DNA from 4 places in the Bradyrhizobium sp. USDA 4538 genome. Region 3 is predicted to be linked to each of the others. Evidence: riboswitches for the same ligand, from Rfam matches in the RefSeq annotation. Region 3 holds a riboswitch; each other region holds the start of a gene.
The links. A riboswitch is a leader RNA that binds a small molecule or an ion and turns the genes downstream of it on or off. The one in region 3 is predicted to bind cobalamin.
Positions count from the first base shown of each region.

Region 1 (7,635 bases), 2.2 Mb from region 3:
CACGCTCAGCGACCAGAAGAAGCGGTCAACTTGCCCGCTCAGCTTGATATCGGCGGTGGCGTTGCCGGGAATCCGGCTCTGGGTGTTGGCCTGGTCGTTGTCCATGATGCGCGAGCTCCAGGCCCGCACCGTGGCGTCGAACACCAGATAGTTCTGCCAGATATTCCAGGTGACGCCGAGATTGCCGGTGTAGCGCGACACCAGCGGCACGTCGTTGCCGGCCCAGATGCCTTCGCGGAACACCGCGCGGGTGATCGCCATGCCGCCGCGCAGGGTGACGCTGTCGCTGACCTTGAGCGCCGCGCTGGTCTCCGAGCCGTAGCGGCGGGTGGGGTCGAGGTTGGTGTTGAAGAACAGCACCGGGTTGAAATGGATCTCGTTCTCGAGATCCATCAGATAGACGCTGGACTGGACCTGGAAGCGGTTGGTCCTGACGCGAAAGCCGCCCTCGACATCCTGCGAGGTCTGGGTCTTGAGCTGGAAATTCTGCGGGATCGGGGCGAAGGTCAGTGGGTCGAATGACGGACCCGACGCGACGCGTTCGTCGACATCAGGCGTGCGGAATGCGCGTGCCGCGCGGCCGAACACCGAGAAAGTGTCGGTCAGGCGATGCTCGATGCCGACATGCAGCGCGTATTGCGTCTCGTTGCTGTCGAGCGGTGCCGCCTGGGTGTCGAATGCGAATGGCGCATTCGGGTCGTAGCGATCGCGCGCCGAGATGCTGGTGTTCTGAACCCGCGCGCCGTAGGAGAAGTCGGTCGTCGGCAACAGGCCCAGCGTATGTTGCCAATAGCCGGCCACGGACTGCTGCTCGATACTGTAGATGTGGAACGGGTCGACGCCCTGATAGGCGCCGCGCGCCTCGCGGAAGGTCGAATCGTAATAGTCGATGCCGGTCAGGATCGTCGACGGCACGCCCAGCATCACGTTCTTGACGCTGAGCCGCGGCGTCAGCGACCAGGTCTGCAGCGCGGCGTCATTGTAGGTCGAGGCGAAGCTGATGGTCGGCACCGTGCCGAAGAAGCCGCTCTGCGTCTCGCGCTGCCGCCAGCCGCCGTCGACGATGAGGTCGACGCCGTTCATCAGCGTCTTGGTGAAGCCGGCGGTGACGCTGGCGGTCTGCTGGTTGGCATAGTCGAAGGGCGTCGCGGCGCCGCGGCGATCGGTGAGCAGCTCGTTCACGCCGATCGACGGATCGACCAGCCGTCCGCCGGGTAGGCCGAGCTTCTGGTCGCTGCCGGTGACGGTCAGGAAGGCGGTGAGATCCGGCGTCGTGTAGTTGATGTTGCCGACGGCGTTGCGCTGGTCGAGCGCATTGTTGACGCGGTAGCCGTCCGACTTGATGCCGTTGCCGTAGAACGAGGTGGACCACGGGCCGGAATTGAGTGCCGCGGAGACCGCGGCCATGCGGGTGTTGAACGAGCCAACTCCGGCCTCGGCCCGCATCGTCGTCGGCGGGCCGCCGACGCCGGTCTTGGTGATGATGTTGACGACGCCGCCCACCGCGTTGTCGCCGTAGAGCACCGCGCCGCTGTTGCCGCGCGTGATCTCGATGCGCTCGATCGAATCGAGCGGAATCGTGGTGAGGTCGAAGCCGGCCTTGTCGACGTCGTTGAGGCGGCGGCCGTTGAGCAGGAAGAGGGTATTGTCGGTCGCGAACGCGCCGAAGCCGCGCAGGTCGACCGACGTCTTGGCGCCGTTCGGTCCGCCATAGGGCGTTTGCAGCTGCACGCCCGGCACCTGCGCGAGGATCTCGGGCAACGACTGCACCGGCGAATGCGCGATGTCGTCGGCGGTGATCACGGCCGAGGAGGTGCCGACAATGCCGGCGAACTGGCGGCCGCCGGTGCCGCCCGTTCCGGTGGCCACACCGGTCCCTGTCGTGCCCGATCCGGCTCCGCTGCCTGTATTGTTGCCTTGCGAGGTGCCCGGCGCCGGGCGTCGCGGCGCCGGCGCTTCGTCAGCGGCCGGCCTGGCGCGCGTGACGTTCTGGTCGCCCGGCTTGGTGACTTCGATCGCCGGCAGCTGATCGGGAGCGGGTGCCTGCTGCGCCCGCGCTGCGGAGACAAGGAATGCCGGCGCGAGCATCGTCGCCGGCGCGATCATCGTCGACGCGAGCAGAAGCGCGCGGCGCCGCCGATGGAAAGGGAAGGAGAACATAAGAAAGGCCTCGGCAACGTCAGTGGCACGTCACCGCGAACCAGTCTCACCATCGTGCTCACAGCATCAGGTGAAGCTCATGCCTGTACTCCCCGACCGGCAGCATCGCGTGTGACCACGGCTGACGGCAGGTCTCCTGGCTCGCGGGTCGTTACCCTTCGTCGCCTTCCCAGGACCGAGATTCCCAGTGGCCTGTGACGAAGGATTCACCGCATACAGTTGCGGGGGCAGCCGCGGCGTTGGGGAAGTTTCCCCGTACCGCATTCCCTTTTCATCTCATGAAAGAACCGTCATGTTCATCTAGGGTTCGGCCGGGTAGCAAAGTCAATCCGGCGGAAGTCGGGCAATGGCCGTGCGGCCACGGTTTTTGTCGAGTGTCGCTTGTCTGCCACGACGATCGCTGTAAGAGCATGGATCCGATGAGCGTGCAGGATTTTGCCTTGGCGGCCGAGGTCGCGGCGCGGCGCCGGTGGGGCGCCACCGCGGCGCTGCTCGCGCTTGTGCTGCTGCTGCTGGTGATCTCGCTCGGCATCGGGCCGGTGCGGCTGTCGCCGCTCGCGGTGATCGAGGCGCTGTTCGGCGGCGGCAGCGATGTGGCGCAGGTGATCGTGCGCGAGATCCGCCTGCCGCGCACCATCCTGGCATTCGCGATCGGCGGTATTCTTGGGCTGTCAGGCGCGGCGCTGCAAGGGTTGCTGCGCAACCCGCTGGCCTCGCCGTCGCTGTTCGGCGCGCCGCAATCGGCCGCCTTCGGCGCGGTGCTGGTGATCGCGCTGGGCCTCGCCGATGTGCGCTCCTACGCGCTGCCGGTGGTGGCGATCATCGCCGCGTTCGGCTCGGTGTTCGCGCTGCTTGCGATCGCCGGCCGCAATGCCGGGCTGTTGATCCTGATCCTCGCCGGGCTCGCGATCTCGAGCTTTGCGGGAGCCGCGACCGCGCTGGTGATGAATCTCTCGAGCAATCCGTTCGTGGTGCTGGAGATCGCGTTCTGGCTGCTCGGCTCGCTGGAAGACCGCAGCTTCCAGCACGTCGCGCTGGCGCTGCCCTTCATTATCGCAGGCGCCGCCATCCTGCTCAGCCAGGCGAGCGCCTTCCGCGCGCTGACGCTTGGCGAGGAGGCGGCGCAGAGCCTCGGCGTCGACGTCGGGCGGTTGCGGCTCTTCGTGATCACGGGCGTGGCGCTCGGCGTCGGCGGCGCGGTCGCAGTCACCGGCACGATCGGTTTCATCGGCCTCGTCGCGCCGCATCTGATGCGTCCCGTGATCGGTCACGATCCGGCGCGGCTCTTGGTGCCGAGCGCGCTCACCGGCTCGGCGCTGCTGCTCGCCGCCGACATCGCGGTGCGCATCATTCCCTCGACCTCAGACATCAAGGTCGGCGTGCTGACCTCGATCATCGGCGTGCCGTTCTTCCTCTATCTGATCATGCGCGAACGCCGCGCGCTCGGCGGAGGCGTGGCATGACGCTGCTCTCGGCTGCCGCGCTCAATGCCTCGCTCGGCAGCCGCAAGGTGCTGCACGATGTCTCCCTGTCGTTGCCATCGGGCCATCTAGTCGCGCTGGTCGGGCCGAACGGCGCCGGCAAGACCACGCTGCTGCGCGCGCTGGCCGGGCTGATCCCGTCGGGCGGCGAGATCCGGATCGGCGGCGATGCGCTGGCGTCGCTGCCGCTGCGCGAGCGCGCGAAACGTTTCGCCTATCTGCCGCAGGGCCACATGGTGCACTGGCCGCTGCCGGCACGCGATATCGTCGCGCTCGGCCGCTATCCGCACGGTGCGACCGATCCGGCGCGGCTGTCGCAGACGGATGTGGAGGCGGTGCTGCGCGCGATGCAGGCGGTCGACGTCGCTGAGTTCAGCGATCGCCGCGTCACCGAACTCTCCGGCGGCGAGCGCAGCCGCGTCGCACTGGCCCGGGTGCTCGCGGTGGAGGCGCCCGTGATCCTCGCCGACGAGCCGACGGCCTCGCTCGATCCGCGCCACCAGATCGACGTGATGCAGAAGCTGCGCAACGTTGCCGACACCGGCGTGCTGGTCATCGTGGTGACGCATGACCTGGGACTCGCCGCGCGCTTTGCCGATCACGTGCTGGTGCTCGCGGAGGGGCGGCTGGCCGCGCAGGGCGCGCCCGTCGAGGCATTGTCGGAGAGCGTCCTCGCCAGCGTGTTCCGCATCAGCGCCTATCGTGCCGAATTTCAGCGCGAGGTCGTCATCGTGCCGTGGGCGGACGTGTGATGTGGCCACGGCCTCACCACGAGCTCAGTTCACCTCTCCCGCTTGCGGGGGAGGTCGCTGCGCGCGAAGAGCGCAGCGGGTGGGGGCTCTCTCCACTCAAAGAGCGTTCATTGCGGCACGACCCCGACCCCAACCCTCTCCCGCAAGCGGGAGAGGGGGCGCACCTTCAGCGTGGCAGCCATCTCGCTTCGCTTCATCTTGGTGCGGTGGTCGCGATACTGCTGTGGCTTATTTCCGCCGGCGCCGCGTTCGCCGCCGGACCGCGCATCGTCTCGATGAATGTCTGCAGCGACCAGCTCGTGCTGTCGCTGGCCGACCCGGACCAGATCATCGGCCTCAGCCGCTTCTCGCGCGATGACTGGCAATCCTGGGCCGCGGAGAAGGCGCGAAACTTTCCGCGCCTGTCCGGCGAGGCCGAGGACGTGCTGCTGCTCAAGCCCGACCTCGTCGTGGTCAGCCTGTTCGACAAGCGCGCGACCCGTGATCTGTTGAAGGCCCACGGGCTGCACCTCGTCGAATTCACGGTGCCGCGCACGCTGGACGAGGTGAAGAACCAGATCCGCGCGATGGGCGATGTGGTGCAGCATCCCGATCGCGCAGAGGCCGAGATCGCGCGCCTCGATGCGGCCACCGCCCGGGCGCGCGCTGCGGCGAGCGCGCATCACTACCGCGTGTTGCCGCTGGAGCGGCGTGGCTTTGTGCCCGGCGACGGCAGCCTGGTCAGCTCGCTGCTGGCGGCAACCGGTCTCTCCAACGCCGCCGGCGAACTTGGCGTCGGCGCAGGCGGGTTTGCTTCGCTGGAGGCGATCGTAAAACTGCGGCCGGATTTCATCCTGGTGTCGGAAGCCGGCGACCGCGCCGAGGATGACGGCCGCGCCTTCCTGCTGCATCCGGCGCTGGAGCGCTTCTATCCGCAAAGCAAGCGCATCGTGCTGCCGGAGCGGCTCACGGTGTGCGGCGGCGTGATGCTGGCGGATGCGCTGGATCGGCTGACGGAAGAGCTGAAGCGGGTGACGCGGTAGCCTTGTAGCCCGGATGAAGCGAAGCGCAATCCGGGGCCACTCAATCCGCGGATGGGCTGATCCCGGATTGCGCTGCGCTTCATCCGGGCTACGGAGTTATCACCACCGGCCCGCCGGCCTTCTTCCAGGCGTCGATGCCGCCATCGATATGCGCGGTGTTGGCCAGTCCCGCCTTCTTCGCGGCGGCCACCGCCATCGCCGAGCGCTCGCCGAAGGCGCAGAAGAACACGACGCGGCGGCCGGTTGCGGCCGCGACCTCGCGCAGCATGCCGCCGGGCTGCAGGGTGGCGCAAATCCCCGGATAGGGCGCGTGCAGCGCGCCCGCGAGCGTGCCGTGCTTGGCCCGCTCGGCGCTCTCGCGCAAATCGACCAGAAGGATATCGGGCCGGCCGAGGCTCGCGATGGCGTCGCGCGCGCTGAGGGAGAGGCCCTCCTTGGCGAGTTCGTCCTGGTGCAGGCCGACATGCATGTTGGCGGGCACCACGACGTCCATCAGCTTCGGGTTCGGCAAATTGAGGTTGTTCATCAGCTCGACATAGTCGTCGATCGATTTGACCTGCAGCCGCGGATTGTAGCGCTTCTCCTCGCCGATGGTGGAGACGGTGTCGCCCTTGTAGTCATGCGCGGGGAACACCATGGTCTCCTCCGGCAGCTTCAGCAGGCGGTTGAAGATCGAATCGTACTGCGCCCGCGCGCTGCCGTTCTGGAAGTCGGTGCGGCCGGTGCCGCGGATCAGCAGCGTGTCGCCGGTGAAGACGCGGTCGCCCATCAGATAGCTGTAGGAATCGTCGGTGTGGCCGGGCGTGTACAGCGCCTCGAGGCAGAGGCCCTCGATCGTCACCTTGTCGCCGTCGGAGACTCGCATCGACACCACGTCGGCCTTGCTCTGCTCGCCCATGATGGTGATGCACTGCGTGCGGTCGCGCAGCTCGCCGAGGCCGGTGACGTGATCGGCATGCAGGTGCGTATCGACGGCCTTGACCAGCCTGAGGTCGAGTTCCTGCAGCAGCTTGCAGTAGCGGTCGGCCTTCTCCAGCACCGGATCGAGGATCAGTGCCTCGCCGCCGGCGCGGCTCGCGAGCAGATAGCTGTAGGTTCCGGATACGCTGTCGAAGAGCTGGCGAAAGATCATGACGGCTTACCTATTCTCCGGGCCGAGTCACATGGAGGATATTATTCCATAGATAGGGTCCGTTCAAAGCAAATCCATCCCCACCCCAGCCGGATCCCGTCACCCTGAGGAGCGCGCTCTTGCGCGCGTCTCGAAGGGTGGACGGCCCGGGTCTTTCCGCGAATGGGACAAGGCATCTGGGCCGTGCATCCTTCGAGGCTCGCTCCGCTCGCGCCTCAGGATGACGGGATATGCATCGAGGTCGTGGAAGAGACGAAGTTACGGCCGCACGTAACTCCAGCCCTGCTCCCGCGGGCGCGCGTTCGCGCGACCCGTTGGCTCGCAATGACGACGGGGCCGTTACGGCCGGACCAGCGTGTATCCATTCTCGGTGAGCAGCAAGATCTGTGCGACGCCGACCTGCACGGGGGTGGCGGCGGCGATGTAGTCCGGCCGCTTGCCGCTGTCGCGTTCGATCGTGTCGACGGTGTTGAGGCAGATGTCGACCCGCGCGCCCTGCGCGATCAGGCTCTCGACCAGCTTGCGGTTCGGGTTGTCGGGCTTGAGCAGGTCGATGCCCGGGCCGAAGGCGACGATCTCGACCGCGACCTTGTCGGGGTCGTAATGCTTCATCAGATTGTTGGCGACGCTGATGACGAGGCCTTGCTTCCTCGGATCGTTGTCGGAGAGCTGCAGCACGACCTTGTGCTCGGCGAACGGCTTGTCCTGCAACGGCGCCTGCTGGGCACGCGCGAGCGGCGTCGCCAGCGCGAGCGCAGCAAGGCCGAATGCCGCGATCAGCGCGCGGCGCGTCATCCGTGCCTCGCGATGCCCGGGTTGTCCTCGACGCCTTTCAGCGTCACGCCGGGTTCGTCGCGGTTCGGCGGCCGGCCGGAGCGCAGATGCCTGGCGACGACATCCCAGATCGGCGCGCCGCTCTGCTGGTTGACCGAGGCCCAGCCTGCGACCTTGTAGTGCTTGCCGGCTTCGAGGTGCTTGCCGTTGCCCAACTTCAGCTCGGAAATGCGCTTGCCGACAGTCTCGGCCGGCGTGCAGGTGTAGGCGAGGCCGCCGACGCGAACCATGTCGCCGCCCTGCTGATAATAGGG
Region 1 is NZ_JALJZE010000001.1:4,302,414-4,310,048, forward strand. Features, by position in the region: gene J2R78_RS19310 (TonB-dependent receptor) at 1-2,160, opposite strand, end outside; cobalamin riboswitch at 2,269-2,467, opposite strand; gene J2R78_RS19315 (iron ABC transporter permease) at 2,580-3,623, shown strand; gene J2R78_RS19320 (ABC transporter ATP-binding protein) at 3,620-4,393, shown strand; gene J2R78_RS19325 (ABC transporter substrate-binding protein) at 4,600-5,415, shown strand; gene J2R78_RS19330 (MBL fold metallo-hydrolase) at 5,504-6,547, opposite strand; gene J2R78_RS19335 (hypothetical protein) at 6,887-7,342, opposite strand; gene soxB (thiosulfohydrolase SoxB) at 7,339-7,635, opposite strand, start outside.
Region 1: linked by a shared signal. The riboswitch ahead of J2R78_RS19310 (TonB-dependent receptor) and the one ahead of J2R78_RS09130 (ribonucleoside-diphosphate reductase subunit alpha) in region 3 are both predicted to bind cobalamin.

Region 2 (7,635 bases), 2.6 Mb from region 3:
TCGAGCAGGAGATCAGCAATGTTCCCCAAAGCAGCGGCAGCACGGTCAACCTGACGCCGACCGTTTCGGAACGACGGGTCAAGAGCCAGATCTCGGTGGCCAACGGTCAGACCGTGCTGCTGGCGGGCCTGATCAGCGAGCAGCAGAGCGGCGCCCGCAATGCGCTTCCGGTGCTCGACCAGATTCCGGGCCTCGGTGACGCCTTCGGACATCAGAGCAACGGCACCCAGCGTACCGAGCTGATCATCTTCATCCGCCCGCAGATCATCCGCAATGGTTCCGACGCCCAGACCGTGGCCGAGGAGCTTCGATCGAAATTGCGCGGCAGCATCGCCACGACATCGACCAATGCACCGATCACCACCAGCTATCACTGAGCCGGACAGCAGGATGCGCCGCGTTCTCGCACAACGGACAGGCCTCTCGGTCTCGCTTGCGATCGTGCTTTGGGCGATGACCGCCTCTGTCGCGAGCGCCGACAGCGTGGCGCGCGGATCGGCCGCCTTCCATCGCGGCGACTATGTCCGGGCGGCTCGGGAGCTCGCGCCGGCCGCCGAGCGCGGCAATGCGCGCGCCCTCGGCATGCTCGGCTTCTTGTATGAGCACGGCTTCGGCGTGCCGCAGGCCTACGCAGCCGCCGCCGACTGCTACTATCGCGGCGCCGTGCAGGGCGACCCGTTCGCGCAGGCCCAGCTCGGCCTGATGTACGACAAGGGTCACGGCGTTCCGACGGATTTCGTGCTGGCCTACAAATGGCTCAATCTGGCCGCGGCCCGCTCGAACGGGCGGCAGCGCGATGCCTATCTCCGGTTCCGCGATGCGGTCGCATCCAAGCTTTCGACCTATGAGATCATTGCCGGACAGCGGTTCGCACTGGAATGGGCACCCGATCGGCCGGCGCCGGACGTGCACCTGACCGCCAAGTAATCGCGGCTTACGGGGGTGTGCGCACGAGGCTCGCCGACACGCGCCTGCCTCGTACCTTCCGCCGCCGCAACCGGCGCCAGCCGATCACGATCCCGCTGATCGAGATAATCGTACCAGCCGCCGACAGCAGCCACACCACGACGTCGCGCGCCGGCCAGATGCGCAGCAGCAGCGGGAAATCGAGGCTGTGCAGCGCGTTGAACAGCCAGCGGTAGGACCGGCGGCTGTCGTCGCTGCGGTCGAGGATCTCGCCGGTGACGGGGGAGATGTGCAGCCAGGTGTGGGCGGGATCGTCGAAGCCGATCCGCAATACGGGAAGCTCGCGCGTCTGGTGCAGCGTGTACCAGTAGGCGTCGGGTTCATCGAGCTGCCGCGCTGATGTCATCGCAGCGCCGGGCATTGCGTGTCTGGCGGCAGCGATGATCTCGTCGCGCGAGAGGGTCATCCGCGCACCGGTCACAGGATCGGCGATGCTGCGGCCGCCGTTACCGTCGTCGAGCAACATTAACCGGTGTCCGCCGATCCAGACGAAGCGGGCCTCCACCGCCGGCATCGATGGCGACGACTGGAAGCCGGCGACGATGTCGGGCGTCTCATGGCCGCTGTAGCCGATTGTAATCTCGCGGGTGATGCCGCGTGCCGAGAACGCGCCGCCGGGATTGAGCGACAGCCAGCCGCTGAACATCCAGGTCAAGACGCAGATGCCGCCGATCAGGCCGGCGATGTGATGCCAGGCCATCCAGCCGCGATAGGGCGAGACGGCGCCATCAGCGTAGCGGCGCATCAGCCGCAGGCGGAGGACGCCGATCCAGAAGCCGGTGATCGCGACGACAAGACAGACACCCGAGATCCACAGCACCACATCCCGCCACAGCGGGCCGTCCTTGCGCAACACGGTCGGATAGATCCAGTGCGGGATCGAGCCGAGCCAATTCCAGATCCGCTCGCAACGCGTGGTGTCGAGCGCGATCTCGCCGCTGCGCGAGGAAACGTAGAATTCGGTGCCATCGGCGTCCCCGAGGTCGATCAGATGGAGCGGCCGCAACGGATCGAAGCGCGCGGTCACCGACCATTGGTCGCGCGTGATCGTTTCGATCAAGCGAGGCCGCACGGCATGCGGATGATGAGCGGCAATGGCCAGCGCCTGGTCCGGCGTGATCCGGTCGATCACGCTGCCGTCGGTCGCCGAAATCGTGATCGCCCCTGCCTTCCAGCCGGTCACCCGATAGACGGGCGTGTCGTCCATCATCGAAAGCCGCAAATCACGCGGATAACGCTCGACACCTGCGATCGCCATCGCGCGATCGGGTGCGAGCTGCACCTTGCTCCAGGGAATGACAGGAAGCGCGGCGAGGCGCTCGCTGTCGGTAAGGCGCGGAAAGGCCACGTACATCATGACAAGGCCGGAGATGAACCACATCGCGAACAGGAGACACGTCGCAATGCCGATCCAGCGATGGACGATATAGAGCCACCGCCGCCCGCGCCGGATCAGAGCGTTGCGCATGGTCAGAACTTCACGCTGACGGACAATTCGACGGTACGCGGCATGCCGAGCAGCCACTGCCCGGTGCCGTTCGAGGTCACCGCGTAGGCCTTGTCGAACAGATTGTAGAGGCGGAACGCGACCGTGGTGCGGTCATCCGGCTTCCACCTGACGCCGCCATTGACCACGTTGTAGCCTGGCCGCAGCTGGGTGTTGGCAAGATCGGAGTACATCGCACCGACGATCTGCACGCCGCCATAGGCCGACCAGTTGGGCGCGAAGTCCCAGGTCAGCCAGACGTTCGAGACCTGCTGCGGCACGTTGACCGGGACATTGCCGTTGAAGCTGACGATCTTGCCGCCGGCCACCTGGCTGTTGTTGTCGTATCTGGCGCGCAGCAGTGCAAGATTGGCGTCGACGCGCCAGCCGTCGCTCAGTGCGAGCCCGATCGATCCTTCGACCCCGCGGGATGATTGCTGGCCGATCTGCAATGCCAGGCCGCCGGTGGGATTGCCGGGATCGGGAATCGTGAGCCCGGTCTTGACGATCTCGTAGGCAGCCAGCGTCCACTCGCCGCGGCCGCCCCAGAACGACTGCTTGACCCCGATCTCGGTCTGCTTGCCGGTCGCAAGCTGGAACGTCTTCTGCGTGGTCGACAGTGAGATCAGATTACTGACCGGATCGACGCCGACCGCGTACTGGCCATAGAACGCGAGGTTCTTGATCGGCTCGTAAACGAGCCCCGCGCGCCAGCTGGTGCCCGATAGCGCCGTCTCGAAACTGTTCGCCGGCGTCTTGTAGTCGGTGCGATCCACCTCGGGACGGTCATACCTGACACCGGTCACCAGCGACAACTGATCGGTCAGCAAGAGACGATCCTCGGCGAACAGCGCGTATTGATTGACGATCGCATTGAAGCCCGGCGTGGTCGCCGTCGTCGTCGCGAAGAACGATCCCGGATCGAACACGTAAGGATTGACCGACGACGCGCCGCCATAGGGCGAGTTGTTGGTGTGGGTGAAGTCGATCCGGTTGACGTCGAAGCCAGCGACGACCTGGTTCGCAAGGCCGAACACGTGACCGCTGAAGGTCGCATCCATCCGGTTGCCGAGCTGCTTCTGGTCGTGGAAGATCTCGATGTAGCTCGCGCGATCGATCAGCCGGGTCTTCGGATTCCAGGTATAGTTTTCGATGTCGCGCCAGTGCCGCTCGCTGGTCAGGTAATACAGCGTGTTGTTGACCTTGATGCCGTCGGCGACGTCCCACTCGGTCTTGAACTGGGTCCAGCTGTCCTGATAGCGGATCGCGCTGTCCAATGCGTTGTAGTTCTTGAAGCGCAGCGCATCCTGGATCGAACCGTTGATCAGCGGCGTGCCGAAATAGCGCGACGGGCTGCGGTCGCCGTAGTCCTCCGACAGCGTGAAGGCCAGATTGTCCGACGCCTGCACCCGCACGGCAGCGGAGACCACCGCGTTCGAGGTCTTGTCGCGATCGACCCAGCCGTCCGACATGTTGCCGGTGGCGTTGATGCGGTACGACACATTGGGATTGATCGGACCGGTGCTGTCCACCGAGAGCCGCCGGGTCATGTTGCTGTCGAGCGAAACTTCGGCCTCGTTGTAGGGCGTATTGAGCGGTTTCTTCGGGATCACGTTGATGACGCCGCCGATCGCGCCTTCGCCGTACAGCACCGAGGCCGGGCCGCGCAGCACTTCGATGCGCTGCGTCGACCAGGTGTCGTAGGGGAACGTCAGCGTGCCGGAGCCGATATAGAAGCGCGTGCCGTCATACAGCGTCATCACCGAGTTGCTGCCGGCAAAGCCGCGGGTGCTGAACGACAGGCCGCCATTGCCGGGTGCCGGCGTTGCGATGAAGCCAGCCGCGTCCTGGGTGACGGCATCGAGCACATTATGCTGGCCGCGTTCAGCGATGGTCTGCGCCGTGATGATCTCGACGCTGGCCGGCGTCTGCAGCGGCGTCAGATTGAGACGACTGCCGGTGCCGCCCTGCGTGGTGGCATTGAGCGTCGGCGATGCCGATCCCGGTACGCCCGACGCTGCGACGCGCGGCGCGTTGCCGGTTGTTGCGATCGTCGCGGGCCTCGGCCGCGCCGCGGCGGCCACGGCACGGCTTCGCGCCGCGGGCTTCGGCCTTGCCACAGCGGAAGGCGCGACCTCAATCGGATCGAGCCTGGTTGGTGGAGGCGTTTGTGCCGAGCCTTCGGCCGGCAACAGCAGCGATGACAGGGAGCAGAGAAGACCGAGGCGCCATTTGCGCGCAACGGGAGAGGACGGAGACATGAAAAGGACTCGCGGTAACGTGGCACGTCACCGCGAACGCGGACTGGCGCATTGCCCAAAAGGCAGTGCTCCGATCCCACCAGGACGCCCCCGCCCGATGTGCTCGCGTGTGACCACGACTGACGGCAGGTCTCCTGGCTCACGGGTCATCGCCTGTCGACGCCTTCCCGGGCCGATGGCCCAGTGGCAATTTGACGAAAGGCTCGCCGTTTACAGTTGCGGGGACAGCTGCGGCATTGGGGTTACCCTCGCACCGCATTCCCTTTTGATCCCCGAAGGGAACCGTCGGCAAAAACGATAGGTGCTGGCTGCAGGGCTGTCAATTCGATGCGATTGTCGCACACATGCTTTGCGAGATGCTGCTGCGGCGATGACACAGCGACGTCGAGGGCTGACGCCGAAAGGCAACCCGTCATCCTGAGGAGCGCGGCACGCGCGTCTCGAAGGATGCACGGCCCGGCTGGTGGCCGATTCATCCTTCGAGACGCTGCTTCGCGGCTCCTCAAGATGACGGGAAACGTAGGTTCGCGTCACTGAGCCTCGACACATCCCTGCATCACCTCATCAATCTCCGCGCGCGACAGCGCACCCATCTCGGCGATGAACACGATGCGCGTGCGCGGCACGCCGGGCGACGGCACGCCGCCCGCAGCCAGGGTCGCGCGGCCGCCGGCGAGTTGAAGCACGGTCAGCCGCCCGGGCTGCTCCACCGTCTCGAACAATCCCTTCGCCCGCGCCAGCTTCGGCGCCAGTCTGCCGATCGCCTGCTGCAAGCGCGGCAGCACGACGGGCCGCTCCGAGGTCCAGCTCAGCGTCTCGAAGCGATCGGACGCCGGCCGTCGCGGCGCGGTCTCGCGCGGAGCCGGCACATGATCGAGGTCCGTCGGGAACAGCAGCGCGGCCGGCACCTCGCCATGCAAGGCATCAACCACCACGGCCGCCGGACGCGCCGCGCGCACGGCGTCGCGGATCGCGGCGCACGCAGCGGCGTCAGTCAGATCGACCTTGCTCAGCGCCACCACATCCGCCGCCCGGAGCTGCGAGCGCAGCAGCGCATCGTTCAGCATCGCCGCAGGTTGCGTCGCGTCGACCACGCACAGCACCGTCTCCAGCGGCGCCTCCTTCCAGATCACGGGATCCATCAGGTTGCGCACGATGTCGGCGGGATCGGCGATCCCGCTGGTCTCGATCACGATGAATTCGGGACGCGGATCACGCCGCAGCAAGGTTGCGAGCGTGCGCAGCAGGTCGCCCTCCAGTGTGCAGCAGATGCAGCCATTGCTCAGGCTGACCACGCCGTCGCCGGCGCCGGCGATCAGCTCGGCGTCGATATTGATCGCACCGAAATCGTTGACCACGGCGGCGATGCGCCGCCCTTGCGCATGCGCCAGCAGATGGTTGACGACGGTGGTCTTGCCCGCCCCGAGAAAGCCCGCGACCAGCAGGATCGGGACCGGCACATTAGCCTCCGGTGACGGGCCGGCGCACCGGCCGGCCGGGACGCGCCGCGACATCGAGCACACCATCGCTGATCAGCGGCTGGCCGCTGACCACGAGATGCCGCACGCCCTCCGCCGGACGATTCATCGCGGAGAAGGTCGCGCGATCGCTCAACGTCTCGTAGTCGAACACCACGACATCGGCGTCGGCGCCGACCTGCAGCCGGCCCTTGGCCCGCATCGCCGGCGTGCTCGCCGACAGGATCTCGGCCGGGATCAGCGCGCATTTGCGGATGCCCTCGAGCAGCGACACCTTCTTGCGCTCGCGCACCCATTCGCGGATGAAGCGGGTGAAGCAGCCCGCCGAGCGCGGATGCGAGGTGGCATCGTCCGGCAGCGGCCAGGCGTCGCCGCTGTAGGGACGGCCGTCCGACAGCGTCCACGGCATCGCGTCGGAGGCGATTGCGCCGCCCGGATACAGCACCGCCATGTCGAGCAGATCGCGATGATGCGCGTTGTTCTCGATGTCGAGCACATGCCACAGTACCAAGGTCGAGGGCTCTTCGGCCTGTGCCGCCAGCAGCTCCTCGCGACTGCCGAAACGGTGACCGTCGGTCACGCGCTGCACCGAATCATAACCGAGGCCGTTGCGCTCCTCGAATTTCGGATCGCTGAAGAAGGTCGCCGCCAGCACGGTCGAGCCGGTGCCGTAGGGATAGGCCTCCACCGTGATCGGCAGGCCCTGCGCCTGCGCTTTCGCGATCAGCCCAACACAGCGTTCGATATCGGTCTTGCTCGACGAGTTGAAGTGGCAGATGTGCATATGCGCGCCGGTGGCGCCCGCGTAGCCGATCAGGCGGATATAGGCCTCGGCCGCGCTCTCGGGATCGATCCGCGACATGTAGGCGACGTGGGTAAAGGTCGGCACCGCATGATCCGCCGCGAGCTGGCACACCGCGGTCAATTCCTGCACGCCGGCGCCCGGCGCATAGGCGTTGAGAATGCCGATGCCGATGCCGCCCTCGTTCAGTCCGTTGGCGAGGCGCTCCAGGATGCCGCCGACCTCGCCTTCGGTCGCGACGTTTTCGATCCAGCGGCGATCGCGCATCGCGGCACCAAACGATTCCAGCGAGCTCTCCGAATTCGAGCCGGTCATCGCACCGATGCGCGCGAAGGCCCAGTTGGCGGCGGCGCCGTAGTTCAGCACCCTGCCCTTCTCGGCCTGGCGCTTGTACCAGGACGCGACCGGCAACACGCCGGCCTCGAGGTCGAGCGAGGTCGTCACCCCGTCGAACGCCTGCATGCGGTCGGCTGGAATGGTCTGGCCATGCGCGTGCAGGTCGATGAAGCCCGGCGCCACCACGAGCCCGGTCGCGTCGATCTGCCGTTCGGAACCGCCGAGGCCGGTGCCGACCGCGGCGATCTTGCCGTCGACGACGGCGACATCGCCGATCGCGTCCATCCCGCTGGCCGGATCCACCAC
Region 2 is NZ_JALJZE010000001.1:4,670,673-4,678,307, reverse strand. Features, by position in the region: gene gspD (type II secretion system secretin GspD) at 1-377, shown strand, start outside; gene J2R78_RS21060 (tetratricopeptide repeat protein) at 454-927, shown strand; gene J2R78_RS21055 (PepSY domain-containing protein) at 935-2,434, opposite strand; gene J2R78_RS21050 (TonB-dependent siderophore receptor) at 2,437-4,713, opposite strand; cobalamin riboswitch at 4,820-5,015, opposite strand; gene J2R78_RS21045 (GTP-binding protein) at 5,244-6,173, opposite strand; gene J2R78_RS21040 (amidohydrolase family protein) at 6,175-7,635, opposite strand, start outside.
Region 2: linked by a shared signal. The riboswitch ahead of J2R78_RS21050 (TonB-dependent siderophore receptor) and the one ahead of J2R78_RS09130 (ribonucleoside-diphosphate reductase subunit alpha) in region 3 are both predicted to bind cobalamin.

Region 3 (7,635 bases):
GGCCGTACCTTGGCTGGGCCACGTCCTGGAAGCGGATAGATTAAAAATTGCGACGGCAGCAGCAGTTGGTACGGGCCCGCAGCCGGCAAATATTGCCATTCACCTGGTTTAAGCCCACTTGATCATTACAGAATCGGTCAAGTCAGAATAGCTGCACGCTCGAGATGAACGATCGCAGCCGTCCTCCTGTCGTTTTAGTCTCTCCGTCCCGCTGTGCCGACGCCACGAAGTCGGCAGCCTTGATCATCAACGCGATCGTCACATGCACAATCGCCCTTGATGATTAGCTCCAGCATGACTACGTCCGGCCGAAAGCTGCCCACACCCCGTCTTCGCCATCCCAGCTGCCGCGGCTCGCCGCCTTGGAGTATTCCGTGGCGCGCTGCTCGAAGAAATTGGCGTGCTCGACACCGTTGAGAATCTCCACGAGCCATGGCAGCGGATGTGCCTTGAGCCGGATGAACCCGCCCTCCTTAGCCTCGAAGAAGCCGAATACCGGGGCAATCCGCAGCTGGGTCAGTCGCCAGTCGGCGACGTAGCGGACGTAGGCATGGATCTGCTCGGGATTCATACCCTCGATCTCGCCGAGGCCAAAGGCGAGGTCGACGAAGTTCTCCTCCAGCTTCACCATGGTCTTGGCGACGTCGATGATATCGTCACGGACGGAGCGCGTCACCGCGCCAGTTTCGCGGTGCCATTCGTGAAACAGCTTTATGATGCCCTCACAATGCAGGCTCTCGTCGCGCACTGACCAGCTTACGATCTGTCCCATACCGTTCATCTTGTTGTGGCGCGGAAAGTTGAGCAGCATCGCGAAGCTCGCGAACAACGCCATGCCTTCGGTGAAGGCGCCGAACATCGCCAACGTCCGGGCGACATCGGCCACGGTGCCGACGCCGAACTCGTGCATGTAGTCGGCCTTCGCGCGCATCTCGGCATAGCCGCGGAATGCCTCGAACTCGGTTTTGGGCATACCGAGCGTTTTGAGCAGTAGCGCATAGGCATCGATGTGGACCGTCTCCATGTTGGTGAAAGCTGCAATCATCATCTGGACGGTGAGCGGCTGGAAAATCGGGATGTAGCGCTTAAGATAGTTGTCGCCGACCTCGATGTCCGATTGAGTGAAGAAACGGAAGATCTGGGTGAGCAGCGCACGTTCGTTGTCGGTGACGCGGTCCGACGCCCAGTCCTTGAGGTCTGCGCCGAGCGGCACCTCCTCCCCCATCCAATGGGTCTGCTGCTGGCGCTTCCAGAACTCGTAAGCCCAGGCGTAGCGATCAACGTCGTAGCTGCCGGTCGAGTCGAGGAGGCCGACGCGCTGCTTGCCGATCAGCGTACGCGGATCGACGGACGAGGGATCGATCACTGACATGCGAGGCACTCCTCATAGTCGGTGCGCTGCTGCGATGGTTGCGGGGGCGCAGCCTTGTCGCCATCGGCGATGGCGCCGGCGAACGCCGCGCGCGAAATAGATTTTGAACGGCAGTAGTAGAGGCTCTTCACCCCCCGCTTCCATGCCGTCCAGTGCAGCATGTGAAGATCCCATTTATCGACGTCAGCCGGCAGATAGAGGTTGACCGACTGGCTCTGGCAGACGAACGCGGCGCGGTCGGCGGCAAGTTCGACGATCCAGCGCTGGTCGATCTCGAAGGCGGTGCGAAAGACCGCTTTCTCGATTTCCGAGAGGATGTCGAGATGGGCGACCGAACCCTCGGCGGCGATGATGGACTGCCAGATCGCCGAAGTATTGGCGCCCTTGGCGGCCAGCAGCTTGGCGAGATGCCGATTACGCACCGAGATGGCGCCGGACAAGGTCTTATGGGTGTAGATGTTGGCCGGGATGGGTTCTACACAAGCGCTGGTGCCGCCGCAGATAATGCTTATCGAGGCGGTCGGCGCGATCGCGATCTTATGGCTGAAGCGGGCCATCACGCCTCGTTCCAGGGCATCCGGGCACGGCCCCCGCTCGCGCGCGAGCGTCACGGATGCCGCATCAGCATCGCGACGGATTTTCCGGAACATGTTCAGATTGAACGACTTGGCCACGACGCTTTCCATCGGAATGCTCTTGGCCTGCAGGAACGAGTGGAAGCCCATGACGCCAAGGCCGACGGAACGCTCACGCAAGGCGGCGTAGCGGGCACGCTTCATGACGCCCGGCGCCACCGTGATGAAGTGGGTCAGCACGTTGTCGAGGAAGCGCATGACGTCCTCGATGAAGCCAGGCTCCTCGTTCCACTGGTCCCAGGTCTCGAGGTTGAGCGACGACAGGCAGCACACGGCGGTACGCTCCTCGTCGCGATGATCGATGCCGGTCGGCAGGGTAATTTCGCTGCACAGGTTGGACGTTGAGACCTTGAGGCCGAGCTCGCGCTGGTGCTTGGGGAGCGCGCGGTTCACTGTATCGATGAACAAGAGATAAGGCTCCCCCGTCTGCAGCCGGTTCTCCAGGATGCGTTGCCACAGCTGGCGGGCGTCGATTTCGCGGATAACCTCCTTGGTCTTCGGACTGCGCAGAGCGAACGCAGTGCCGGCGCCTACGGCACGCATGAACTCATCGGTGACGTTGATGCCGTGATGCAGGTTGAGACTCTTGCGGTTGAAGTCGCCGGACGCCTTGCGGATCTCGAGGAACTCCTCGATCTCGGGATGGTGGATATCGAGATAGACCGCAGCCGAGCCGCGCCGTAACGAGCCCTGGCTGATCGCCAACGTCAGGCCGTCCATGACGTGGATGAACGGGATGATGCCTGAGGTAACGCCGCCCTTCACCTGCTCGCCGATCGAGCGAACATTGCCCCAGTAGGTGCCGATGCCGCCACCGTTAGAGGCAAGCCATACGTTCTCGTTCCAGGTGCCCACGATGCCTTCGAGCGAGTCCGACACCGAGTTAAGGAAGCAGGAAATCGGCAGGCCGCGCGTCGTGCCGCCGTTGGAGAGCACCGGTGTGGCTGGCATGAACCACAGCCGAGACATCGCATCGTAGAGACGTTGGGCATGCGCAACATCATCCGCGAAGGCGCAAGACACCCGCGCGAACATGTCCTGGATCATTTCGCCGGCGAGCAGATAACGGTCGCTCAGCGTCAGCTTGCCGAACGGCGTCAACAGGTCGTCGCGCGTCCGATCGAGCTTGAGATCGGCCGGCTTTGGCGATGGCGCAAGGGGGTACGGCAGCGGGGCCGGCGACGGCGGCGGCACAAGACACAACTCAGGCGCGCTGGGCTCTGCCTGCAATGGCTGCGACCTCACGCGCGCCGGCTCCTCAATGAGATGACCATGCTGATCGAAATCGTAAGACGGCGACATCGGCAACCCCGCGATGTTAGGCGGGGGGGACTGCGCGGATGACTTGCGAGGAAACCGGTCAAACGTCTCCGGCTGCAAGCGACCCAACGGGGCACCCCGCCCGAGGACTTTCGTTCAGTCGCGGCAGGTCTCCTGGCTCGCGGGTCGCCGCGGCTGTCGGCCTTCCCGGCGCTGTGCTGCGCCAGTGACCATGATGACAACCGCTCGCCGCTTACAGTTGCGGGGGCAGCCCCGGAGTAGCCGTTCGGCGCACCGGGTTCCCTCTTAGCTTCCGACCTACAAAATGTTGGGGCCAGAAGACCGTGACTGGCTAGACATAGGCACTACTCGCCGGGATTCGTCAACTGGGGAGATCCAGATTGAAACGCAAAAACATACCGAAGCCCGGACGACTTTGTCGCCGCTGTCGGCTTCTGCTGCAGGTGATTGGATATGCCGTTGGGCTGCATTACCGGTTTCCGTCAAGCCTGCGCAAAGGTCGAGGGAATTCCTGGCTCGCACGTCGCATTGATGGAATCTAAGAAACGGCGCGTCAGTAGAGGAGCAATTCGGCCAGACGCTTGATTTGATTCGCAGCGCTCCTGCTCGCCGCGACCAATGGCATCTGGACGAATTCGTTATCCACTCGCGGGCGAACAACATCGGCTCTGGCGCGCCGTCGACCGGAATGGCCTTGCATCCAGCCCCGAACCGAATCGCGCTGCACAGTGGTCCCACGCCTGTCACGGCTCCAGCGCGACCTGCAAGCCCTCCTTACTTTCAACATGAACGTAACGGGGTCCGATCGGCCGTCCCCTGCCGCTGGCGACAGTGACAATGTCTTCCAAAGGCATGGCGCGCGCATCCGCCTCGGGGCGAGACAAGATCAGATCGGCGTGAAACAGCCCTTCCGATTCGAGGCCGGTGGCATCCACGCCAAGGGCCGCCAAGCTGGCCAAACAGCTCTCAAATTCTTCAGCATCGCGAAAGCGACGCTGGATAAACGTTGCGCCGGCAAGACGTTCTGTCACAAGACCACGGTTTGCGAACGTCGCGGCGAGCGATTCAAATGGGAACATTCGTAGCACGAAGGAGATGATCCATGGTTGCTTCTCTGCCGCATCGAGAATCTCGCCGAACGTCTTCTCGGTAACGTAGCCGATGCATCCGGTCGACATGATAACATCCACGGAGCGGAGAATGCGCGCGCTGTCCATCGATAGCGCCTCCTTTTCAAGGTCAGCGACAATGCCCTGCTCTAAAAGGCCAACATTCTTCGCATAGCTGACCGCCGCTGCCGACACATCGAGGCCGATAAAGCGTGCCAACCCGACATCAGGCCAGGCTGCATAGAAACTGCGATCGAGACTCACCAATGTCTCAGAGCTGATCGCTCTCATCTCACGCCGGGCGTAGCGGTGACGCAAGCCCGCGAAGGTCAGCGGAAAGCGATGCACCGCTGCATTGATACCGTACGAACAACCAACATCGAGCACGACGGGCTTGAGGCCGGTGGCCGAAGCTTTCGCTGCCAGTATTTGGCGCACAACCGGCTCAGCCACGTCCGGTATCATATAATCCAGGTCTCCGAGGACCGAGAAATATGCCCTCGGATCATCCGAAGCATAAATATCGTGGAATGCAGCTTTAGACCGATTGATGCGCGAGAAATCTATCCGCAACGCAATGTCTCCTCTCATTTGCAAGCAGCTCGACGGCTGTTGCCTTCGTACCCGCCTGCACTTTGGTTATATAGGGTGTAGGCCCTTACATCCGCCGATGCGGTAGCAGAAGTGGCAAGTGAACAAGCGCATCACCCCCTCTGCGCGTCGCGGCGCGAGCGATCCTGCTGTTGTGCGAAGAAACCATCAGCCCGCTCAGCCCACCGATAGAAGCTTATTCAGAGATAAGCTGACGGCGCCGGCGCCCTTGGAGATGAGCGAAACCTGAATGACGCGATCGCCAACACCCCACAGGTTCGTCAAGGCCGAATCGAAATGATCCCTACCTTCCGGTTTACCTGCCGGATGCCAGGCGGCAGGCCCACGAAGCTGCACCTTGCTTCGAAGCTGCCTGCGCAAGACTATCATGAAACTGGTCCCGCACCGATAAACAGCCGCTGGAGAACCATTCAGCCGGGTTGAGAGAGATCGAGGCAACGGCAGGCAACATGAGAAGAACCGTTTTGTCACGTGATGAGATTGGCACCTTCGTGAGCGCGAATGGGCCAGCACCCTAGAAACGCAAGCTGACCGAAAGCTGACGAGCCTTCGTCACCTGATGATCATCGAGCGCGAAACCAGTGCCCCATCTTGAGATGCTCCGGAGATCTTGCGAGATCGTTAGACCAAATCAACGAATGCTGCGGATCGGCAGACGGGAATTGCACCAGGCCAAGTCAACGCAACCATACAAAGCTGACACCGGCATTGAAAATCCGTCCGGCCTTACTGGCAAGGCCATGTCATCAATCGTGTCGAAATCGTCTGAGCGCCGTCAGCTTCTCGAAAGCTTGTCCGTCCTAGCATACGGCGTGAAGACGGCGGTGTCCCCATGGATGGTCGCGGAACTGAGCGCTGGAGGCGCACCGAGCAACAGGATGCAAGTGGTAGGACCTGTTGAACTCTGCCGCTCAACACTCCTTGTTCGTCGCGATCTCGGGCCGCAACTAGGTGACCGTCTTGTGGTGCACCCTTAAATCGGAGAACGTATAATGTCAGTCGACCTATCGCCAACCGCCAATTCAACTGTGGCTTTACCCGGAATGCCCGCCCCGCCCTCTTCGGCGCAGGACTTTTCCAGCTTTCAGGCGATGTTGGTCAGCCTCGCGTCGAAGGACGCGACTAGCGATCATTCCGCACCGCAGGAGCCGGTGCCGACAGACGCAGCCCAGCAACTGACAGAGGAACTCACGCGGGAGACGCGGAGTATTCTTCCACCAGAGATTAGGGCGGCACTGGATGGATATCAGGATGACCCACAGCCGTCCTGTGCTGCGAGCAGCCCAATCATTGCGGAGGCACCCGTACAAAGCTCAAGGATCACCTGGAATGGTGGCACGCTGACTAATGCGGAACTGCAGATTGTCTCTGTCCTGAACCGCCACAAGGACAAATGTCCGCTTGATTGGAAGTCCCTGGGAGATTTGGCCAACGATCCCTCGACACCGCCGGATCTAAAGGCGGCGATCGAAGCGCTGCAACAGGACCCGGAGCTCTTTTATGCGATCGGTTCGCAAGGCGACGGCCGCTGTGGCGGCAAGATCAAGGTGGGCGATCTCTGCGGCTTTTCCGATCACCACCCCCAAGTTGCCGCGTTCCAAGAGCAGCGGGCGCGGACCTACGAGCAGAACTACATACCATCCGACGGGACCGGAAATGGTGAGCCATCGGTCATGACCCTGACCGATGCCATGCGCGAGCTCTACCGCTATTCCGATAACCTGCCCAAGAACTTGAGCCTTGCGGATTTCAGACACATCGTGGACGGCAACGCCGACATTGGCAAATGCCCCCCACAGGTCCTCGCGGCGGCTCAATATTTTCTCGACCACCCGGATCAATGGAAGCAGTTATACGGCGGCTCGATCGATAAGGTCCACAAAGAGGACTTTTTGCAGGTCGCTTCATCATCGATGAGTCTCAGCCGACCCGAGCTGAGCACACTAGACACGATTAACAACAACCAGGACGCCTTCTTTGGAAATGGCGTTCTGACCCGGGAAAAGCTCGCGAGTATGGTGGACGACAAGAATCTTTCTCCCGAGGTACGAAAAGCGGCCTCCCAGCTGCTCTCGGATCCTGTGCTGTTTGGGTTGATGAACAACGCGATTACCGGCTACAAAACCCACCACAAGTTTTTCGACTTCGGCGGCGGCCACACGGTTGATTCCGGAAACATCAGCGGAAATGATTTCAAGCAGTTCTTCAATAACATGTCTGGTGCGAACCGCGCTGCTCCGCAGTTGAAGACGCATGCCGCTCAAACGCCTGCCGAACAGGAGGCTACCGCGGACATGATGGATGGCGTGGCAGACCAGCCCGACATCAAGTCTCCCAAGAAGAACGGTGGCGCCCTCATGCATGCACTTGATGACGTGCTGAAGGTCGGCTCGAAGCTGCTCGACTGGACAGCGACGGCCGTTGGTGTACTCGGCTTTATTCCAGGGCTGGGTGAGCTGGCCGATCTTGCTTCAATGGTGATGGAGGCCGAGGCGCAAGCTGCAAATCTTCTGCACACCGCGATCACCGGTGGCAACATAAAACAGGCGCTGGCGGAAGCCGGGCTCAGTCTCGCGGCGCAGGCCGTGGGCTGCATCGCCGGCCCCGAGGTCAAGATAGCGATACG
Region 3 is NZ_JALJZE010000001.1:2,087,623-2,095,257, forward strand. Features, by position in the region: gene J2R78_RS09125 (ribonucleotide-diphosphate reductase subunit beta) at 299-1,372, opposite strand; gene J2R78_RS09130 (ribonucleoside-diphosphate reductase subunit alpha) at 1,363-3,252, opposite strand; cobalamin riboswitch at 3,414-3,629, opposite strand; gene J2R78_RS09135 (hypothetical protein) at 4,032-4,964, opposite strand; gene J2R78_RS09140 (nodulation protein NolB) at 5,166-5,378, opposite strand; gene J2R78_RS09145 (HrpF/NolX family T3SS translocon protein) at 6,002-7,635, shown strand, end outside.

Region 4 (7,635 bases), 810 kb from region 3:
GCATGATGGCCACGATCGTCCGACGCGATATTTGAGCCAGCGCAAAGCTTATCTGCTGCGTGTCCGGTAATCTGGCCCAAGGAGGAAGAAAGGCATCCGAATGCGACCGGACTTGGCAGACTCCTACGGGCAGCACCGGCTGCCACGCTACACCAGCTATCCGACGGCCCCCCATTTCTCAGCATCGGTTTGCGAATCCGACTACCAAACGTGGCTCAAGTCGTTGGACGCCCAGCAATCCGCATCGATCTACGTTCACGTGCCGTTTTGTCGAAAGATGTGCTGGTATTGTGGCTGCCACACGTCTGTCACGAAACGCCAGGAGCCGATCGCGATCTATGCAGCGGGACTGCGGACTGAAGCTTACCTCGTTGCAGAAACGTTTGGTCGACGGCAACCGATCTCTCATATCCACTTCGGGGGCGGTACCCCGACGATCATGACACCTGAAGCATTTGCTGATCTCGTCGGTTCGTTGCGCCATTCCTTCGCTGTCCTGCCCGATGCGGAGATCGCCGTAGAGATCGATCCACGCACGTTGAGCGAGCCGATGGCCGAGGCGCTGGGCTTTTGCGGGGTCACCCGGGCGAGCCTTGGTATCCAGAGCTTCGATCCAGTTGTTCAGCACGGCATCAATCGTCTGCAGAGCTTCGGACAGACCGCGACCTCGGTCGATCGGTTACGCCGCGCCGGCGTCGGCCGGATCAATTTCGACTTGCTCTATGGCCTGCCCCGGCAGACGGTCGCTTCGTGCCTCGACACCGTCGCCAAGTGCCTCGAGCTTCATCCGGACCGGTTTTCGGCCTTTGGCTACGCGCACATTCCTTCGTTCAAGAAACATCAACGCAGGATCGATGCGTCCAGCCTACCCGACAGCGTCACGCGCCACCTCCAGGCCGAAACCATCGCGGGAGCTTTGGTGGATGCTGGATACGTTCGCGTAGGCGTCGATCACTTCGCCTTGCCGAACGACAATCTCGCCTTAGCGAGGCAGGAAGGCGGGCTGAGGCGCAACTTCCAGGGCTATACTGACGATTGCGCTGACGTCCTCATTGGTCTGGGCGCCAGCGCCATCGGCCGTATGCAACAGGGGTTTGCCGCAAACGCGGTCTCGACCAAGGACTACCTTGCTCGCATCTCCCAGGATCGGCTCGCCATCGCAAGGGGCTATCTACTGACCGATGACGATCGCTTCCACGCCGAAATCATCGAGCGAATCATGTGCGACTTTGCGGTTGATCTTTCCGAGACATCCCGTCGTTACGGCCGAGATCCGAGATTAGCCGTTGTCGATCATTCTCGTCTCGGCAGCCTTATCGCCGATGGCGTCGTGGCGATTGATGATGGCCGGCTCACTGTAGCCCAGGGCGCAGAGTTCCTGGCCCGGTGCGTCGCATCAGTCTTCGACGCTCACCTCCTTAGGTCCGGCGCTACACATAGTCATGCGGTCTAGCGACTAAGCGAAACCCAGCGTTTCAGAATCCGAGCTCAGTATCCCCGCAACTGGGCTATGCTTTAGGATGACGACCAATCACACCGCTGAAGAGCACGCCGATCGGCATCCCGTTCGCCGCTCGTCTGCCAAGCTGTACAAGATCCCAACCAAAGCTTGGAACCCGCGGACCCAAGACTGGCGTAAGCAGGGCCTGCATCAATAGCAAGCCCGCTCATTCTTTTTCCGTCGGCAGTTTCGTATAGTCGCGTTGATCTAGCCCACCGTTTCCGGCAGGAACGCCTACCAAGGTGCGCTTTGGTGCCGGCCCATGACGGCCCGACTACCGCCCACGTCGCTCAACTCGGCAACACGTTGCGAAAATACTCATCAGCGACAAACCTTAGTGTAGATTTTTAATCCCAGGCAATATCGGCGGCATACCACGGCATAATTGAGCTCCGCTGAGCTTTTGTTTTAACTGTGGTCAGATTTTCGGCGGATGCCCTCGCCGTGATCGAACCATCGGCTGTCCTCCCTCCGCCGATGGACGTCGGTGCGATGCATAGAGCGTCGCTCCTCCCGGACACACTTCGCCCGGCCGCTAAAGGCGGCCGGGCTTTTTCGTTCCCCAAGTCCCCTCACGATCACCGACTGCGCAAAGTCCCACAAGCGATCGGCTTTCTCGACGAGAGACAACAGGCCAAGGCTCAACGGTCGACGGGAGCGGATCCAGCGCGCAGCTCGCGGGCGGCAGCGACCATGTTGACCAGTGCTGGGCGAACCTCCTCCCATTTCCGCGTCTTCAGGCCGCAGTCCGGATTGACCCAGAGCTGCGAGTCCTGCAGCCGCTTGCGAGCCAACGCCATGAGTCCCGTCATCTCGCTTGTCTCGGGCACGCGAGGAGAATGGATGTCGTACACGCCCGGCCCGATTTGATTTGGATATTTGTAGTTCCGAAACGCGTCAAGCAATTCCATCTTCGAGCGCGAGGTCTCGATCGAGATGACATCGGCGTCCATTGCAGCAATCGCATCGATGATGTCGTTGAACTCCGAGTAGCACATATGGGTATGAATCTGGGTTTGATCGGCGACGCCCGATGAGCAGATGCGGAAGCAATCCCCGGCCCAGTCGAGATAGGCCGCCCACTCCGATCGACGCGGTGGCAACCCCTCGCGCAGCGCTGCTTCGTCGATCTGGATCATGGTCGCACCCGCATTCTCGAGATCCCTGACTTCGTCTCGGATCGCGAGCGCAAGTTGGCGGCAGGCCTCGCTTCTGGGAATATCATCGCGAACAAACGACCAGTTCAAAATCGTTACCGGTCCGGTCAACATCGCCTTCATCGGCTTGTTGGTTAGTGATTGCGCGTAGCGCCACCAGTCCACGGTGATCGGCTTCGGCCGCGAGACGTCGCCAAACAGGATCGGTGGCCGAACGCAGCGCGAGCCATAGGATTGTACCCAGCCGTTTTTGGTAAATGCGAAGCCGGCGAGTTGCTCGCCGAAGTACTGCACCATGTCATTGCGCTCAAACTCGCCGTGCACGAGCACGTCCAGGCCAATGTCCTCCTGCCAACGGACAACACGCGCAGTCTCCTCCTTGAGAAACTTGTCGTATTGCCCGTCGCTCATCGAGCCTCTCGCGTGCGCCGCGCGGGCATTACGCACCTCTGCGGTCTGCGGAAACGATCCGATCGTCGTGGTCGGAAACGCCGGCAGTTTGAAGCGCTTGCGTTGGATCTCGGCACGGCTGGCAAATGGGCTGACGCGCCGTCGCATGGTCTGATTGATCGCACTCATCCGGACGGCGACATTGGCGTCACGGATCTTCGGGGAAGTTCCGCGGCGGGTGGTAACGCGCTCCGATTCCGCAAGAGCGTCGGCAACATCCTGATCGCCTGCGAGTGCCCGTGCCAAGGTCGCAAGCTCGCGAATCTTCTGAACCGAGAACGCAAGCCAGCTCTTGACATCGGAGGCAAGTTCCGTTTCGAGTTCAACATCGACCGGCACGTGAAGCAGCGAACAGGATGGGGCGATCTGTACGCGATCCTTGCCGAGCTTCGCAATGGCGGGATCGAGCCGCTGGCGCAGCGCCGACAAATTCGTCCGCCACACATTGCGACCGTCTATCACGCCGAGTGACATGACGAGTTCACTTCGCCCGGCAGCAATGATCTGATCCAATAACTCCGGCGCCCGAACCAGATCGACATGCAGGCCGGCAACAGGTAGGCGCAAGGCGGTGTGAAGATTGTCGCCAAGGTGGCCAAAATAGCTGGCAACCATGATCTTGATGGCCGGCCCTTCCTTGGCGAGCCGGTCATAGGCATGCAGCAAAGATTTTTTTGCCCCCTGATCCAGATCAAGGACCATACAGGGCTCGTCAAATTGAACCCATTCTGCTCCGCGTTTGGCCAATTCCTGCAGAACCTTGATATAGATCGGTATCAGGTCATCCAGGAGTGACAGTGGCTGGATCGCGGGATCCGCACTCTTGCCTAGCTTCAAGAAAGTGGCCGGACCGATCAGGACAGGGCGCGTCTGAAAGCCAAGGGCCTTGGCTTCCTCATACTCCTCGATAGGCTTGCGAGAGGAGAGTCTGAAAGTCTGCCCCCGATGAAATTCCGGAACCATGTAGTGGTAGTTGGTATCGAACCACTTGGTCATCTCCTGCGCGGGTGCGCCATAGCCGCGAGGTCCGTGACCGCAACTCGCATCCTGACTGCCGCTTTGTGAACCGCGTGCCATGGCGAAATACGTCTTGAGAGAAGCAGGCTCGGCTTTCGAGGCATAGACTTCCGGGATAGCGCCGACCATGACACTGGTGTCGAGCACCTGATCGTATAGCGAGAAATCGTTCGACGGAATGATGGTGACACCGAGGGATTTCTGGCGCGCCCAGTTCGCCGCACGTAGGCCGGCTGCGTCCTCGAGCAATTGCTGTTCGCTGATTCTTCCGGCCCAATAGCTTTCGAGCGCGAGTTTAAGCTCGCGTCTTGGACCGATGCGCGGCGTCCCGAGCGTGGCAACCGGAAGTGAGAGAAGAGACATAGCGTTAACCCCATGTTGGGGGCAAAGGCCATGGCGGACGCAGGCAGGAGACGTCGCGCGAGCGACGGCTGCTTGGCGCACCACCGGGACACCCCGCCCGTGGACGAACATATTGTCGGGGCAGGTCTCCTGGCTCGCGGGTCATCGCCACTGTCCGGCCTTCCCGAAGCCGCGCAGGCTTCAGTGACTCTGTTGGACAGCGGCTCGCCGCTCACAGTTGCGGGGGCAGCGCCGGCATCACCGGCTTCCCTCTTAGCTCCGGATAAAACAGGAACCGGAGAACCTCGACGACTTGGATTATCGGCAAGACAACTCCGCCGTCAACCTCTCAAATTGATGCTGCGACGTCTCCTACGTGTTGACGATGCACGGCCACTCTTGATCGCGACGTTGAAGGCACTCTCCAATCACAGATATCGGGGTGACCGTCTGCGAGGCGCGTTGGCGTCGGACCGCGTGTCAGATCATGGAAGAGACGAATGCGGCCTGGGCGATGAAGGTCACGGTGCCGAGACAGGACGCTCTTCACGCGATCCAGCTTTCGAACATTCATCGAGCCTTCGCTACGTCCCCCTTTCTCCACCAACAACCAGTGTGAATAGGCGCGCTATACGCTAAATCCGGCAGCGTACTCAGCGAGCATGTTGATCTACGACCAATCCTGGTAGGCGCCATGCGGACGTTTTTGGCGATACTGCGAAAAGCAAGCATAGTGAATCACTAACGAAAAGAGTAGCTCGCAATGAAAATGGCTGTTTGGAGTGCCCTCAGCGTCTTTGCTGCTGCCGTCTTTGCGGTCGGCCTGTTCGGCTGGATAGCAAGGCCACTTATGAACCCGGCGGTCAGACAGATGTTCTCGAACGTTTTGAGCAGTTCAAGCCGAAGCTAGCTCAACCCGAGGCTTGGCCTTCTTGCCCGGTCGATACGACTGCATGGAAGCGCAGCTCCTCCAATGTTGACTACGGCGACGAACAGATAGACGCCGGTCACGATAGCGGGCCATCACGCGAGCGGCGAATGCCATCGTCCCATCGTCTGCCTGACTTTTGAACTTGCGAGCGCCAATTCCAAATCGCTCGCCGCTGATGGGCGGCTTCGCCTCGTTATTGGCCATAAAGCGCCAAGCACAACCGGCTGAGGCACTCTCGACCTTGGCAGCAGCGGCAACGACCCCGGACCACACCGGTTCGGTGGCGGCAAACCTGCACCCAATTGTCGTCTGGCTCCTGGCAGCAAGGCTTTCAAAACTGCGCTGCTCGAAGATCCAGTGCGTGACAGGAATGAGCCACGAAAGTCGCTGCGAATAGGCTTAATGGCAACATAAATAAGGTGCGCAGGTCGGAAAGTCGACAAAGGCGGCACAAATCTGGTGCGAACTGCCTGCTATTGCCTGGCACGAAGAATGCAAGTCCTCGCTTGCCCAGGCTTCTCCTCCTGGGCTGGTCCAGCATTGCAAGTTGAAGCTTTGGCTGACCACTGAAGTTAGCGGCGCGTGACATCGAGGGACAGCGCCTGCTTGCGCGGGACATCAGCAGGTGCTCGCGTCACGTTGCCGCTAACTTCTAGCGATCTCGTAGAGCACGTCGAAGATTGTCCGCTTTGGAATTGACGCGTGCATGAGAACCAGATGGGCCGGCCGCAATGAAGAGAATGTCTGGAACGCGCGTGCTTTGGTTCTGTCTCGGTCGATCGCTGATCTGCCTGGCCGGGCTGGCAGCGACAAACAGCAACGTTCGCGCCAATGACAGCGCGCTTGTCGAAAGGGTCAAGTCAACGTGGCGAGCGCAAGACGGCGAGACTATAGAACAAATCATCTCCAAGGTCTCGAAGGTGGCTCACTTCGTCCCTCGGTCGTGGGGAGTCGCTGAAGGAATTGACCGAACAGAGTATGTGTACTTTTCCTGGACCAGGCATCAAGACAACAAATCAGACGAACAGTACGCAATCACTTGGAAGATCGCGACCGACGGAACGATCAAACTTGCATCGCCATATGCCAAGCCGATTGAATTTGGCTGGCGCGCCTTTGCGCTCTCATTGATCGCCAGTGAGGTCACCGATGGCGAAAGGGACGCAAATCTTCGCTTTCTGCACGATCCTGTTAACTTCAACTTCGTAACGACCGCACAAGGCAAGCTCGGCAATCTACTGCGGCACGGCCGGTGCCATATCATTGAGCCCGTTGCGGTGGATTACGTGGCGAAACCGAAGGACAAACCGACGAAAAAGGGTGATCTTTGGCGCGTTCTGCTTTTGGTGAACTGCAAGATCCCAGGGCCCCATTATTTTACTCACAACGGCGTCATCGCTTTCGAGAAAAGCGAAGGACAAGATTGGGAGCCTCAATCTTTTTTTGCCAAACGTATCGCAGCCTTTCCTGCAGGCTCTTGGTTCGATCGCATAGAGCCAAATGAACGAGAAACAATAGAGAGGGCGCGAAAGGCCTCGGCCAATGATCGCACAGAGCAAGATCGCGGCGCAGCTCCTTGACGCTGAGCGCCTCTGAGTAGCGGCCAAAGCAAACACGCTCGGAAACGTTGACGTGTGCTGTTCTGTCTTTGCAACAGACCGGCAGCCTCTCTCGCAGCTTGTCACAGGAAAAGGCACACAGCACTGTTGCTCGCGGCCCATTGTGCGAGAAAATCGATGCTATGATCAGACGACCACGTGCCGGCTTACGAGAACCGATTTAGCCTTCCCCGCACATACGCAGTGCGCGGACGCCAATCTACGACGAGGCCAGCTCGAAATCCCATTCTGCAGCGGACTTCGCCCAGCAGGCGTGCGCGCAGCGCATCGCTTCAACGGAAAATGGCACCCGCAGGAGCGTGAGCATAGCGACGCCGAAGGCGGCACGCGGGACCGAGTGCAGCGACGAGACCGGTTAAATGGGTACCCGGGAACGGGGCAGTGATAGCGACGCCGGCATTCTTGATGGCGGCGGGCGCCTTTCCCGAGTACCCCCGGCGAGGAGCTCCGCAGCCGTGCGCAATGGATGGACCGTAGACTTGAGACGGAGGATCTAGATTTCCTCGGGCGCATTCGTCTGCGCGTCATGAATCCTGATCTGAAGCATGGGAAAGCGCTTCTTTAATTCTTCCCTACCCGCCCGGGCGCCGTCTCTCGTTGTAAACTCGGCTTCGAGTC
Region 4 is NZ_JALJZE010000001.1:1,279,377-1,287,011, forward strand. Features, by position in the region: gene hemN (oxygen-independent coproporphyrinogen III oxidase) at 101-1,453, shown strand; gene metE (5-methyltetrahydropteroyltriglutamate--homocysteine S-methyltransferase) at 2,143-4,488, opposite strand; cobalamin riboswitch at 4,590-4,790, opposite strand; gene J2R78_RS05605 (nodulate formation efficiency C protein) at 6,130-6,978, shown strand; gene J2R78_RS05610 (hypothetical protein) at 7,511-7,635, opposite strand, start outside.
Region 4: linked by a shared signal. The riboswitch ahead of metE (5-methyltetrahydropteroyltriglutamate--homocysteine S-methyltransferase) and the one ahead of J2R78_RS09130 (ribonucleoside-diphosphate reductase subunit alpha) in region 3 are both predicted to bind cobalamin.